DNA from 3 places in the Kitasatospora sp. NPDC001540 genome. Region 2 is predicted to be linked to each of the others. Evidence: riboswitches for the same ligand, from Rfam matches in the RefSeq annotation. Region 2 holds a riboswitch; each other region holds the start of a gene.
The links. A riboswitch is a leader RNA that binds a small molecule or an ion and turns the genes downstream of it on or off. The one in region 2 is predicted to bind cyclic di-AMP.

Region 1 (4,437 bases), on a different contig from region 2:
GGCCCGCGGCGAGCTGGAGCGGCACCGGGCCGAGGCCGAGGGCGTCCGCAAGGAGGCGGAGTCGCTGCGCAAGAAGGTCCGCTCGCTGGAGGCGGACACCCGGCGGGCGCAGGCCGAGAGCCGCCGTCTGCTCGGGGAGCTGGAGGCGGCCCGGGCCACCGCGGCCGCCGAGCGCAGCGCCGCCGAGAGCGAGGCCCGGCGGCTGCGGCACCGGGTCGCCGAACTGGAGGCCGCGGTGGAGAGCGGGCGGCGCACCGCCCGCGAGGGCCGCAGCGTGGAGGACATGCGGCTGCGCCTGCTGCTGGACACCGTGCTGCAGTCGGCCCAGGGCCTGCAGCGGGAGCTGGCGCTGCCGGTGACGGCGCTGCGCCCGGCCGACCTGGTGGAGGCGGTGGAGCCCGGTTCGGCCTCGCCGCACGACGTGGCCCGGCGCGGCCTGGCCGAGGACGACCCGGCGCTGCTGGACCAGCTGCTGGCCCTCCCGCAGGTGCACCTGGTGGTGGACGGCTACAACGTCACCAAGACCGGCTACCCCCAACTGCCGCTGGAGCAGCAGCGGATGAGGCTGCTGGGCGGCCTGGCGATGCTGGCCCAGCGCACCCAGGCCGAGGTGACCTGCGTGTTCGACGGCCAGGACCTGGACGTGCCGGTGATCATGGCCCCGCCGCGCGGCGTGCGGGTGCGGTTCAGCCGCACCGGGGAGACCGCGGACGAGCTGATCCGCCGCCTGGTGCGGGCCGAGCCGCAGGGGCGGCCGGTGGTGGTGGTCTCCGCGGACCGGGAGGTCGCGGACGGGGTGCGCAAGGCGGGTGCCCGGCCGGTGGCCTCGGTGCTGCTGCTCAACCGGCTGGCGCGCAGCTGAGCGGGTGGCTGGGGCGAGGTCAGGGGGCCGCCCGGCGGCCGGAGTGTGACGGTCCGGTGAAGGGGGTCGTGCGGGGCGGGCCGGAAGCCCCTCGGGAGTGGACGCGGGGGTGGGGACTTCACTAGGGTCTGGCGTCAAACCTATATTCCGGACTGTCACTCGTTGGGGTGAGTCCAGCAGGAAGAAGGAGCACCCCCTTGGCCTCCCACCGCCGTCCCAAGCAGCCGAGCCGTGCGCGGATCTCCGTGTTCACCGCCGCCGCCGCGACCGCGGTCGCCCTGACGGCCCAGGCCAGCGCGCACGCCGCCCCGGCCCAGCCGAACAAGGACGAGGTCAAGGCGCAGGTCGACAAGCTGCTGGAGGAGCAGGAGCAGGCGGCCGAGAAGTACAACGGCGCCAAGGAGCGGGCCGACCAGCTGCGCAAGCAGGCCGCCGACCTGCAGGACCAGGTGGCCCGCGGCCAGGAGCAGTTGACCGAACTGGCCTCCGGGCTCTCGGTGGTGGCCGCCGACCAGTACCGGCAGGGCGGCGTCGACCCGTCGATGCAGCTGATGCTCTCCTCCGACCCGGACCAGTACCTCACCAAGGCGTCCTCCTTCGACCAGGCCGCCAGCACCCAGGCCGAGACGCTGAAGTCGCTCAAGGACCAGCAGCGCCGCCTGGACCAGCAGAAGCAGGAGGCCGCCCAGGTCCTCAGCGAGCTGGACAGCCAGACCCAGGCGCTCAACGACGCCAAGAACGACGTGAACAGCAAGCTCGCCGAGGCGCAGAAGCTGCTGGCCAAGCTGAGCGCCGCCGACCGGGCCGCGATCCTGCAGGGCAGCGGCGGCAGCGCCTCGCGCAGCGCCTCCCGGGTCGACCCGAGCACCCTGCCGCAGGCCAGCGGCTACGCGGCGACCGCCGTGGCGGCCGCGCTCGGCAAGCAGGGCTCGCCGTACGTCTGGGGCGCCACCGGGGCCAGCACCTTCGACTGCTCGGGCCTGATGGTGTGGGCGTACAAGCAGGCGGGCGTCTCGCTGCCGCGCACCTCGCAGTCGCAGGGCAGCTACGGCGTGAACGTGGGCACCGACTGGCACAACGCGCAGCCGGGCGACCTGGTCGTCTACTACAGCGACCGGCACCACGTGGGCATGTACATCGGCAACGGCCTGGTGGTGCACGCGCCGCGCACCGGTGACGTGGTGAAGACGATGAAGGTCGACACCCTGCCGATCTCCACCATCCGCCGGGTCTGACCGCCCGGCGAACCGGACAAACGCCCCGCAGGGCGACAACTGACGCCTCGTGACACGCCCGGCCGGGTCGAGATCTCCCTGTGATCTGCGACACGTCCGGGCGTGGTGTTTCTCGACCACATGGTGAGAATTACTACGCTCCGTGTAATGGATTGATCACGTTCGGTCAGATTTGCCGGGGTATTTGATTCAGAATCAGATTTTTTTCCGACAAGGATTTGAACGGATCACGGATCGGTTACTAGGGTCTTGCCTCGACCACCGCAGAGTCGATCGCCCAAGGGGGGCGGCGGCGGAGGTCGCCGCCGAGTCCGTGACGCAGCGGGCAGACCGTCAACACCGGGTCTGCTGACGGGATACCCCCGCGGGGGTGCTGTCGAACGGAGCCGGGGAACCACGTTCCCCCGGGGTGAATCGGCGCCAGGTCGACCGCCGTGCGCGGTCGGTGAGGCGCCGTAGGGCCTTTCTTCCGGCCCGAACCCGTCAGCTCACCCGGTAGGCGGTGTGAGGAAGAAGGAGTCCGCCTTCGTGGCGTCCCATCGCCGTCCCAAGCCCGTCGGCCGTGCCCGGGTCTCGATTCTCACTGCCACCGCCGCCGCTGCCGTGGCGCTGTCCGCCCAGGGCGGGGCGCACGCCGACCCCGCGCCGACCAAGGACCAGGTCAAGCAGCAGGTCGACCAGCTCAACGAAGAGGCCGAGGTCAAGACGGAGGCGCTCAACGCCTCCGTCGAGAAGCAGCAGGAGCTGCAGAAGCAGGTCGGCCAACTGCAGGACCAGCTCGCCCGGCAGCAGGAGCAGGTGACCACCGCCCAGGAGGGCCTGGCGGGCATCGCCGCCGAGCAGTACCGCACCGGCAACATGCCGCAGACCATGCAGCTGATGCTCTCCAGCAGCCCGGACGCCTTCCTCGGCCAGGCCGGCACCATGAACGCGGTCGGCTCCACCCAGGCCGACCTGCTGAAGACCTTCAAGAACGAGCAGGCCAAGCTCGACGCCCAGCGCAAGGAGGCGGAGGCCAAGCTCGCCGAGCTGGACGCCACCACCAAGTCCCTGCAGGCGGACAAGGAGGAGGTCAAGGCGAAGCTGGCCAAGGCGCAGGACCTGCTCAACACGCTGACCCAGCAGGAGCGCGAGCAGCTCGCCGCCGCCGAGGCCAAGGCCGCCGCGGACGCCAAGGCGCAGGCCGACGCCGCGCAGCGGGCCTCCCGCGACACCGTCCGGGTGGAGCTGAACGCCCCGGCGTCCTCCAGCTTCTCGGGCAACGCGGTCGGCGCGGCGGTCTCCAAGCTGGGCAGCTGGTACGCGTACGGCGCGGCCGGGCCCAGCACCTTCGACTGCTCCGGCCTGATGCAGTGGGCCTACAAGCAGGCCGGGGTCTCCATCCCGCGCACCTCGCAGGCGCAGGCCGGGGCGGGCACCAGCCTGGGCACCAACATCGCCAACGCCCGGCCGGGCGACCTGATCATCTACTACGGCGACCAGCACCACGTCGGCATGTACGTCGGCAACGGGCAGATCATCCACGCCCCGCACACCGGCGCGCAGGTCCGCTACGAGTCGGCGACGGCCATGCCGATCAACCGGATCGTCCGGATCTGACGGCCCGTCCGAGCCCGCGGCCCGGTACCCCGCACGGGGTGCCGGGCCGCTCTCGTCTGATTGTCCGATTCGCGGTCAAATATTCGGTGCTGTCGGGGTTTGGACTGGATCGTTCTGACTCGCTAACCTCTGCCCCCGGGCCCCCGCGAGGACGGCCGTCCGACCGCGGACGGCGGCGGAGGCCGGCCGCAGAACGGAGCCGTCGCACGTGTCCGTGCACCGCCGCACCCCACTGCCCGGCGTCCAGCGCCTCGCCCGGGCCCTGGCGCTCACCGCCGCGGCCACCAGCGCGCTCGGACTGACCGTGGGCGGGGCCGCCGCCGCCCCGCTCGCCCCGGCCGACCCGCCGAACCGCAGCGAGGTCAAGCAGCAGGTCGACCAGCTCTACGAGGAGGCCGAGCGGGCCTCGGAGAAGTACAACGCCGCCCAGGAGCAGCAGAGGCGGCTGCTGGCCGAGGCCGGCTCCCTGCAGGACCAGGTCGCCGCCGGGCAGGAGGAGATCAACCGGATGCGCGGCGACCTGGCCGCCGTCGCCGCCGCCCAGTACCGCAGCCAGGGCCTGGACCCCACCGTCCGCCTGATGTTCGACCAGGACCCGGCCGGGTACCTGACCGGCGCCCGCTCGCTCGAACAGGCCACCGCCCGGCAGGCCGACAGCCTGCGCGAGCTCGCCGAGCGGCAGCGGCGGCTCGACGAGCGGCGGCACGAGGCCGGGGCCAAGCTCGCCGAGCTGGAACAGGT
Region 2 (4,437 bases):
AAGCGGCGGGCCAGGTCGGCCCCCGAACCTCCGTCGAGCACCGCGATGACCACCACTGCACCGGCTACTCGCATGGTCTGCTCCCCTTTCCGAGGGCGAACCCGTGGCCGACCCGCACGTCGCCCACTGTGGTTATCGGAGGATCGTAGGCGCGCCCCGACGCTCCGCAACAGGGATTACCCACCAGGTGACCAGACTCACGCGGTGGTGCTTCCCGATACGGTCAAGACATGCCAGATCAGCCCCACGCCCCCCATCCGCAACTCTTCACCTGGGAGTTCGCGGCCGACCCCTACCCGGCGTACGCCTGGCTGCGCGAGCACGCGCCGGTGCACCGCACCACCCTGCCGAGCGGGGTGGACGCCTGGCTGGTCACCCGCTACGCGGACGCGCGGCAGGCGCTGGCGGACGCCCGGCTGTCGAAGAACCCGGCGCACCACAGCGAGCAGGCCCACCGCAGCGGCCGGGTCGGCATCCCGGGGGAGCGGCAGGCCGACCTGATGACCCACCTGCTGAACATCGACCCGCCCGACCACACCCGGCTGCGCCGCCTGGTCTCCAAGGCGTTCACCCCGCGCCGGGTGGCCGAGTTCGAGCCGCGGGTGCAGCAGCTCACCGACCGGCTGATCGACTCCTTCGCGGCCCGCGGCGAGGCCGACCTGATCCACGAGTTCGCCTTCCCGCTCCCCATCTACGCGATCTGCGACCTGCTCGGCGTCCCCGCCGAGGACCAGGACGACCTGCGCGACTGGGCGGGCATGATGATCCGCCACACCGGCGGTAAGAGGGGAGGGGTCGGCCGCGCGGTCAAGCAGATCCGCGGCTACCTGGCCGACCTGATCCACCGCAAGCGGGCCGACCTGGGCGACGACCTGATCTCCGGCCTGATCCGGGCCGGTGACCACGGCGAGCACCTGACCGAGAACGAGGCCGCGGCGATGGCCTTCATCCTGCTCTTCGCCGGCTTCGAGACCACCATCAACCTCATCGGCAACGGCATGTACGCGCTGCTGCGCAACCCGGACCAGCGCACCCTGCTCCAGCAGTCGCTGGACCGCGGCGAGTCGGGCCTGCTGGAGACCGGCGTCGAGGAACTCCTGCGCTACGACGGCCCGGTGGAGCTGGCCACCTGGCGGTTCGCCACCGCGCCGCTGGCCATCGGCGGGGTGGACATCCCGGTCGGCGACCCGGTGCTGGTGGTGCTGGCCGCGGCGGACCGCGACCCGGCCCGGTTCTCCGCCGAGAACACCCTCGACCTGGCCCGCTCGGACAACCCGCACCTGGGTTTCGGTCACGGCATCCACTACTGCATCGGCGCCCCGCTGGCCCGGCTTGAGGGGCAGCGCGCGATCGGCAGCCTACTGACCAGGCTTCCGGACGTCCGGTTGGCCGCCGATCCGGCGGACCTGCGCTGGCGGGGCGGACTGATCATGCGCGGTCTGCGCGACCTCCCGGTCTCCTTCACGCCCCGCTGACGCCGTTTCGGCACCCGCGACACGCCGTCCGACCGGGCCGACGACGCGCCGGGGCGGGGGCGCGCGTCGCACGCCGGTTCGGAACGAATCCGGACATACCTGGATCGTTCGTGTACGAGATTCGAGGATCCGTAATTTCGGCGTGATCATGGTGATATGAGCTTGTGATTGCTCGTCAGCTTTGCCTACTCTCCGACATGCCCGCAGCTGCGGGCCCCGATCGCGGCACGCCGAGTCCTGTCCGCCGCGTCCTCGGGCCACCTACCAGGTACCGGACAGGAGCGGGGGAACCAGTGTGAACGCCGTAGTCCCAACGGCTTGGGGTGAGGCCGCCGAGCGGCGGGCGCAACCGCGTCCGGAGCGACCGGCGGCCGGGCCAACCTCCCGGTCCGAACCCGACAGCTCACCTCGCAGGCGTGCGGAGAGGACGTCCCGTGCTGTTCGCCAACACCGCCCGCCACCGCCGTAGTACCAAGGCCGAGAAGGTCATCGCCGCCGCCGGCGTGGCCTCGGTCGGCCTGGCCCTGCCACTGCTCGCCGCCACCGGAGCGGTAGCCGCACCCGTCGACACCTGGGACCGCGTGGCCCAGTGCGAGAGCGGCGGCGACTGGAGCATCAACACCGGGAACGGTTTCTACGGCGGCCTGCAGTTCACCTCCTCCACCTGGCGCGCCTTCGGCGGCGGCCAGTACGCGGCCCGCGCCGACCAGGCCAGCCGCGCCCAGCAGATCGCGGTGGCCGAGCGGGTGCTCGCCTCCCAGGGCCCCGGCGCCTGGCCGGTCTGCTCCAAGCGGGCCGGGCTCGTCAAGGGCGGCGCGCCTGCCGACACCTCCGAGGACGCCGCCTCGCGCTCCCAGGAGCGCCCGACCGCCCCCCGGCAGCCGAAGGGCTCGCAGTCGAAGAAGCCCGCGAAGCCCGCTGCCCCCGCCACTCCCGCCGAGCCGCAGGCCGCCGAGCCCCAGGCCGCCCCGCAGAACACGGCCGCCGGCGGTTACACCGTCCAGGACGGCGACACGCTCTCCGGCATCGCCGCCGCGCAGAACGTGTCCGGCGGCTGGGAGCGGATCTACCAGGCCAACCACGAGCTGATCGGTGCCGACCCCGACCTGATCGTGCCCGGCCAGGTGCTCGCCCTCTGAGCCGGTCCGGGCCCGGTCCGAGCCCGGGTCCCGAGCCGGTCCGGAACCGGTCCCGGCATCCGGGACGCGAGGGGCGGGCGGCCTGACGAGGCCCCGCCGCCGCCCTGACGAGGGCCGCGTCCCCTGACGTTCCGTCCGCTCCCGGTGCGCACCGGGCAGTTCGCGCTGCCGGGGGCGGCGGACCGGCCGTCAATCAGGTGAACTACCGATGAGTAGCCCGGCCACACCGTGAGACGGGGCCCGGCCGAGCGTGGCCGCGGCGCGGTGTGCGGCTAGGCTCTGGTCGTAACGACCACACATCCGCTTCCGCTAGGAGATGCCTCGTGCCGTCCATTGATGTCGTCGTAGCCCGTGAGATCCTCGACTCCCGCGGCAACCCCACGGTCGAGGTCGAGGTCGGTCTCGACGACGGCAGCACCGGTCGCGCGGCTGTCCCGTCGGGTGCCTCCACCGGTGCCTTCGAGGCCCTGGAGCTCCGTGACGGCGACAAGAACCGCTACTTCGGCAAGGGCGTCGAGAAGGCCGTCCTCGCCGTGATCGAGCAGATCGGCCCCGAGCTGGTCGGCTACGACGCCACCGAGCAGCGCCTCATCGACCAGGCCATGCTCGACCTGGACGCCACCCCGGACAAGTCCTCGCTCGGCGCCAACGCCATCCTGGGCGTCTCCCTCGCCGTGGCGCACGCCGCCTCCGAGGCCAGCGACCTGCCGCTGTTCCGCTACCTGGGCGGCCCGAACGCCCACGTGCTGCCCGTCCCGATGATGAACATCCTCAACGGCGGCTCGCACGCGGACTCCAACGTCGACATCCAGGAGTTCATGATCGCCCCGATCGGCGCGGAGTCCTTCTCCGAGGCCGTCCGCTGGGGCGTCGAGGTCTACCACACCCTCAAGGGCGTGCTGAAGGAGCGCGGGCTCTCCACCGGCCTGGGCGACGAGGGCGGCTTCGCCCCGAACCTGGACTCCAACCGCGAGGCCCTCGACCTCATCACCGAGGCGATCAAGAAGGCCGGCTACACCCCGGGCAAGGACGTCGCCCTGGCCCTGGACGTCGCCGCCTCCGAGTTCTTCGAGGACGGCGCCTACCAGTTCGAGGGCAAGGCGCTCTCCTCCGCCGACCTGATCGCGTACTACGCCGAGCTGGTCGCCGACTACCCGCTGGTCTCCATCGAGGACCCGCTGGACGAGTCGGACTGGGACGGCTGGAAGGCCATCACCGACGCGATCGGCGACAAGGTCCAGCTGGTCGGCGACGACCTGTTCGTCACCAACCCGGAGCGCCTGCGCAAGGGCATCGAGACCGGCACCGCCAACGCGCTGCTGGTGAAGGTCAACCAGATCGGCTCGCTCACCGAGACCCTGGACGCCGTCGAGCTGGCCCAGCGCAACGGCTACCGCTGCATGATGTCGCACCGCTCCGGCGAGACCGAGGACGTCACCATCGCCGACCTCGCCGTCGCCACCAACTGCGGCCAGATCAAGACCGGCGCCCCGGCCCGCTCCGAGCGCGTCGCCAAGTACAACCAGCTGCTGCGCATCGAGGAGATCCTCGACGACGCCGCCGAGTACGCGGGCCGTTCGGCGTTCCCGCGGTTTCGCTCTGCGAACTGACGAGCACAGCGCTCTGCGGACAAGTAAGCACAGCAAGGGCTGAACAACCCCTTGATGTGACCGGTGCCCCGGCTCCCACCGCGTAGGGTGGGGCCGGGGCACCGGCATGCGCAGGAGGGGCGAGCAGATGGCCAAGTGGAGGATTCCCGGGTTGGCGGCGCGACCGCGCTTCACCAGCCGGGCCACCGTGCTGGTGCTCGTGCTGTGCTCGCT
Region 3 (4,437 bases), on a different contig from region 2:
CGCGGCCGCAGCGGCGGGTTCACCGTGGACGGGCCGCTGCTCTCGGTCAGCCCGTAGCCCTCGTGCACCAGCACGCCCGCGCCGGCGAAGAACAGCAGCAGCTCCGGGTCGATCGAGGAGCCGCCGCTGATCGCGTACCGCACCCGGCCGCCCATCGCCGCCCGCACCCGCCGGTACACCAGCGCGTCGTACAGGCCGTGCGCCAGCCGCAGCGCGAGCGGCACCGGGCGGCCGCCCGCCAGCGCCGCCAACTCGGCCCGGGCGTGGCGCACCGCCACCGCGGCCGCCCGGTCGAACACCCTCACCGCGCCCTTCGCCTGCGCCTCGGCCCGGCCCAACTGGTGGACCTTCTCGAACAGGTAGGGCACGCCGACCAGGAAGGTCGCGCCGAAGGAGGCCAGGTCCGGCCGCAGGTCGGCCGGTTTCAGGGACGGGCTGTGGCCGATCCGGACCCGCCCGTACACGCAGGTCACCTGGATCATCCGGCCCAGCACGTGCGCCAGCGGCAGGAACAGCAGGGTGCACGGCGCCCGGCCGGTGGCCTCCTCGAACACCGGCTCCAGCAGGGCGTGGCAGTTCGCCGCCTCGGTGAGGAAGTTGGCGTGGGTGAGCAGGCAGCCCTTGGGGCGGCCGGTGGTGCCCGAGGTGTAGATCAGCGTCGCCTCGTCCGCCGGGCGCAGGGCCCGGCGGCGGCGGGTCAGCTCCTCGGCGGGGACGGGGCGGCCGAGGGCGGTGAGTTCGTCGACGGCGTCCTCGTCCAGCCGCCACAGCGGGACCGTGCCGCCGGTGCGGGCGATCGCCACCGTCAGCACCTCGGCGGTCCCGGCGTCCTCCGCGATCGCCAGCACCGCCCCCGAGTCCCGGAGGATCCACTCCGCCTGCTCGACCGAGGAGGTCGGGTACACCGGCACCACGCACGCGCCGGCCGCCCAGGCGGCGAAGTCCAGCAGCGTCCACTCGTACCTGGTCCGCGACATCAGCGCGATCCGCGCGCCGGGGCCCACGCCGACCGCGACCAGGCCGCGGGCCACCGCGGCGACCTGCTCGGCGAACTCCCGGGCCGTCACGTCCCGCCAGGAGCCGTCCGGCCGGCGGCGCGACAGCACCGCCGCCTCCGGCGCGGCCTCCGCGTTGCGGAACGGGAGGTCGGCCAGGCTGCCGTCCTCGGGCGGCGGCACCAGGGGCGCGGAGCGGGCCTCGACGACCCGGCCGCCGGTGCGGAGCACCTCGACGGGCGGGCGGGGGGCGCGGGCGGCACGGGTGAGGGGGTGTGCCATGGCGAACTCCCTTGGGTGGGGTGGGGGTTCGCTCAGGGTAGGTACTCGCCGGTAAACTTACTAGACGGTAAGTTGCTTGACAGTGGCGGGAAGTGGCACCGGGTTCTGTTACTACGGCCCGAAGCAGCACGGACCTCCGATGGGTTCCGACCAGCAGCAGCTCGGACTCGCCGTTCCCCGAGCCCCTGATGGGGCTCTCTGATGGGGCTCCCTGGCGAGGCTCCCTGGTGGGGCGTCAGCCCTCTTCGGGGGTGGGGGGCTTGGGGAGGAGGCGTTCGCCGTCGCGGGTGCCGCCGGTGCGGGCGATGGTGCGGCGGTCGGTGGAGAGGTAGTCGCGGACGACCAGTTCCACCGCGTCCTGGGGGTTGGTGGCGCCGACGCGCATCATCACTTCCAGGGCCAGGTCCGCGTCCAGCGTGATCGTCACTTTCGCCATGGTGCTGCTCCCCGGTCGTCGAGCGTCGAGCCTTCTCGGGCCGAGGATAGGCCGCTGCCCCCGGGGTCGACCAGGGTCCCCGGGGGCAGCGGCGGTCGTGCTCGCGATCAGACGCGGCCCGCGAAGTCGGGGGCCCAGTTCGCGATGGTCTCGGTGCGGACGCCGGAGCGCGGGTTCGCGGCCTCGACGTACTTGCCGTCGCCCACGTACAGCGCGACGTGGTAGACGCCCGAGTTGGCACCGTTGTTGGACCAGAACAGCAGGTCGCCCGGCTGCAGGCTGTCCAGCGAGACGCGGGTCGAGTAGTCCGCCTGGTCGGCGGCGACGCGCGGCAGGCTGATGCCGGCCTGGCGGAAGGCGGCCTGGGTCAGGCCCGAGCAGTCCCAGCCGCCGTTGCCGGTGCCGCCGTAGACGTACGCCTGGCCGACCTTGGACAGCGCGAAGTCGATCGCCGCGGCCTTGGAGCCGGTCGCCTTGGTGGCGGCGGTCGCGGTGGTGGCGGTGGTGGTCGCGGCCTTCGCGGTGCTGGTGGTCGCGGTGCTCGCGGTGCCGGTCGAGGACTTGGCGGCGGAGCGGCCGTTCTTCCAGGACGAGCCCTTGTACGAGGACGAGGACGAGGCCGAGGAGGAGGACTTGGCGGCCGGGGCAGACTGCTGCGCGGTGCTGCTGCCGCCGCCCAGCGAGAGCTGCTGACCCGGGTAGATCACGTCCGGGCCCTCGGTGAGGACAGAGCGGTTCAGGTCGTACAGCTTCTGCCAGCCGCCGTCCACGTGCTGGCTCTGCGCGATCGCGGACAGCCAGTCGCCCGCCACGACGGTGTAGGTGCCGCCGGCCTGCTGCTGGGTGCCCTGCTCGGCCTGCGGCTGGGCCTGGGTCTGGGCCTGCTGCGACTTGCCCTGCGACCAGGAGTGCTGGGACCAGCCCGTGCTGCCGTCGCTCTGGGGCTGGGCCTGGGGCTGGGTCTGGGCCTTGGGCTGCGACTGGGTGGAGGTGGAGGTGGAGGTGTCGACCTGGGGGGCGCCGCCGCCCTTGGTCAGACCGGCCTGGATGGAGCAGACGGGCCAGGCGCCGGGGCCCTGGGAGGCGAGCACCTTCTCGGCGATCGCGATCTGCTGGTCCTTGGTGGCGAGGTCGGCGCGCGAGGCGTACGCGGTGCCGCCGAACTCGGCCCAGGTGGAGGAGGTGAACTGCAGGCCACCGTAGAAGCCGTTGCCGGTGTTGATGGACCAGTTGCCGCTGGACTCGCACTGGGCGACCTTGTCCCAGGTGGCGACCGTGGCGGCGGAGGCGGTGCCGGTGGTCAGGCAGGGGATGCTGAGACCGATGCCGACGACGCCGGTGGTGGCGATCAGACGGCGGGCTCGCTTGGCGCTGATGGGCAGCATGAAGAAGCGTTCCTCTCCCACGCCTGCGAGGTGAGCTGTCGGATTCGGGCTGGAGTTGCCCGGCCGCGCGCACCGCGTGGTGCGCCCGGCTTCACCCCAAGCCCCGTACGGCCTCTCGGCCGCCCGGGGCGACTTACCTGGTTCCCCCGCCCCTGCCGTGGTGCGTTGTGCATGAGCCGGCCCACCCGGTGGCAGGACTCGGCGTCCCGGGTGAGCTGGGTCCGTGTGTCCACGAACGTGGGCAGGAGATTAAGCGGACTTAAGGGGAATTCGCAAATGCCTGTGATCGCCGTCACTCCGTTCGGAATTCGCGATCAAGGGATATTCGGCGAACTTCCCGGGCTGCGGCGGAGTCTGGCCGCGCGTCAGGCGGTAGGTGATCTTGCGCCCCTTTTGATGCATTATGCCGCTCTGTGGGTGGATATTCGGCTTATGCGGGGTCTTGGGAGAGGGTGTTTGTGCCCTTTTCCCGTTTCGTCCGGCCCGCCCGGGGTGGTCGAACGGATGACTGACGGTACGTCAGAATGCTTAAGGAAAAGGGAAGATGCCGCTTTCCGGCGACCGTTCCGCCTATGCTGCCCCCGACGACTCGGGGTCCCGGACCCCGGAAGGGCGGCCGAGGTGGAACAGCAGCGCGAGGGCGGGCAGCAGCCGGGACGGCACCGGCGGCCGCTGGTCGGTCGGCGCAGGATGCTGACCTGGCTGGCGGTCGGGACGGTGACGGCGGTCGGCGGGGGAACGGTCCTGCGGCAGTCGCTGGCCGGGGCCGACGAGCCGGCCGCCCGGCCCGCACCGGGCGGCGGCACCCCGTCGGGCCACCAGCACGGCACCGGCGCCCCGCCGTCCGCCTCCGGCCGCCCGCAGCAACCCGCCCCGCCGCCCCCGCCGGTCGACCAGGGCGGCCGCAAGTGGTCGGACGCCAAGGGCTGGGGCGGCAAGCCGCCCGGCCCCGGCAGCGCGGTGCGGATCACCGACAAGGTGGTGCTGGACACCGACGCGCGGGTCGGCTCGCTGCTGGTGGAGAAGAGCGGCTCGCTGGTGTTCGCCGCCGACCGGTCGCTGACCCTGTCCAGCACCGGGAACGTCGAGGTGCGCGGCGTCCTGGCGCTGGCCCCCGACGGCGCGCACACCCACACCCTGCGCTTCCCCGAGGTCGACGAGCGCCGCTTCGCCGGGGGCGGCATGACGGTCGTCGACACCGACACCGGTCTGTGGGTCACCGGCCAGGGCTACCTGCGCCTGGACGGCGCCCCCCGCACCGCCTGGGTGCGCGCCGCCACCGCGCTGGGCCCCGGCGACACCGTGATCAAGCTGGCCGCCGCGCCCGCGGGCTGGCAGC

Region 1: another riboswitch for cyclic di-AMP. It lies ahead of ACFY00_RS01470 (NlpC/P60 family protein); the one in region 2 lies ahead of ACFY00_RS21105 (transglycosylase family protein).
Region 3: another riboswitch for cyclic di-AMP. It lies ahead of ACFY00_RS28670 (transglycosylase family protein); the one in region 2 lies ahead of ACFY00_RS21105 (transglycosylase family protein).

Annotation. Positions count from the first base shown of each region.
Region 1 covers NZ_JBIAVO010000001.1:321,714-326,150, forward strand. Annotated here, with positions in the region: gene ACFY00_RS01460 (NYN domain-containing protein) at 1-862, shown strand, start outside; gene ACFY00_RS01465 (NlpC/P60 family protein) at 1,060-2,097, shown strand; cyclic di-AMP (ydaO/yuaA leader) riboswitch at 2,462-2,615, shown strand; gene ACFY00_RS01470 (NlpC/P60 family protein) at 2,626-3,696, shown strand; gene ACFY00_RS01475 (NlpC/P60 family protein) at 3,905-4,437, shown strand, end outside.
Region 2 covers NZ_JBIAVO010000017.1:126,754-131,190, reverse strand. Annotated here, with positions in the region: gene ACFY00_RS21115 (SDR family NAD(P)-dependent oxidoreductase) at 1-74, opposite strand, end outside; gene ACFY00_RS21110 (cytochrome P450) at 231-1,475, shown strand; cyclic di-AMP (ydaO/yuaA leader) riboswitch at 1,708-1,906, shown strand; gene ACFY00_RS21105 (transglycosylase family protein) at 1,910-2,614, shown strand; gene eno (phosphopyruvate hydratase) at 2,938-4,224, shown strand; gene ACFY00_RS21095 (septum formation initiator family protein) at 4,352-4,437, shown strand, end outside.
Region 3 covers NZ_JBIAVO010000030.1:81,750-86,186, forward strand. Annotated here, with positions in the region: gene ACFY00_RS28660 (AMP-dependent synthetase/ligase) at 1-1,277, opposite strand, end outside; gene ACFY00_RS28665 (hypothetical protein) at 1,513-1,713, opposite strand; gene ACFY00_RS28670 (transglycosylase family protein) at 1,821-3,119, opposite strand; cyclic di-AMP (ydaO/yuaA leader) riboswitch at 3,104-3,273, opposite strand; gene ACFY00_RS28675 (hypothetical protein) at 3,720-4,437, shown strand, end outside.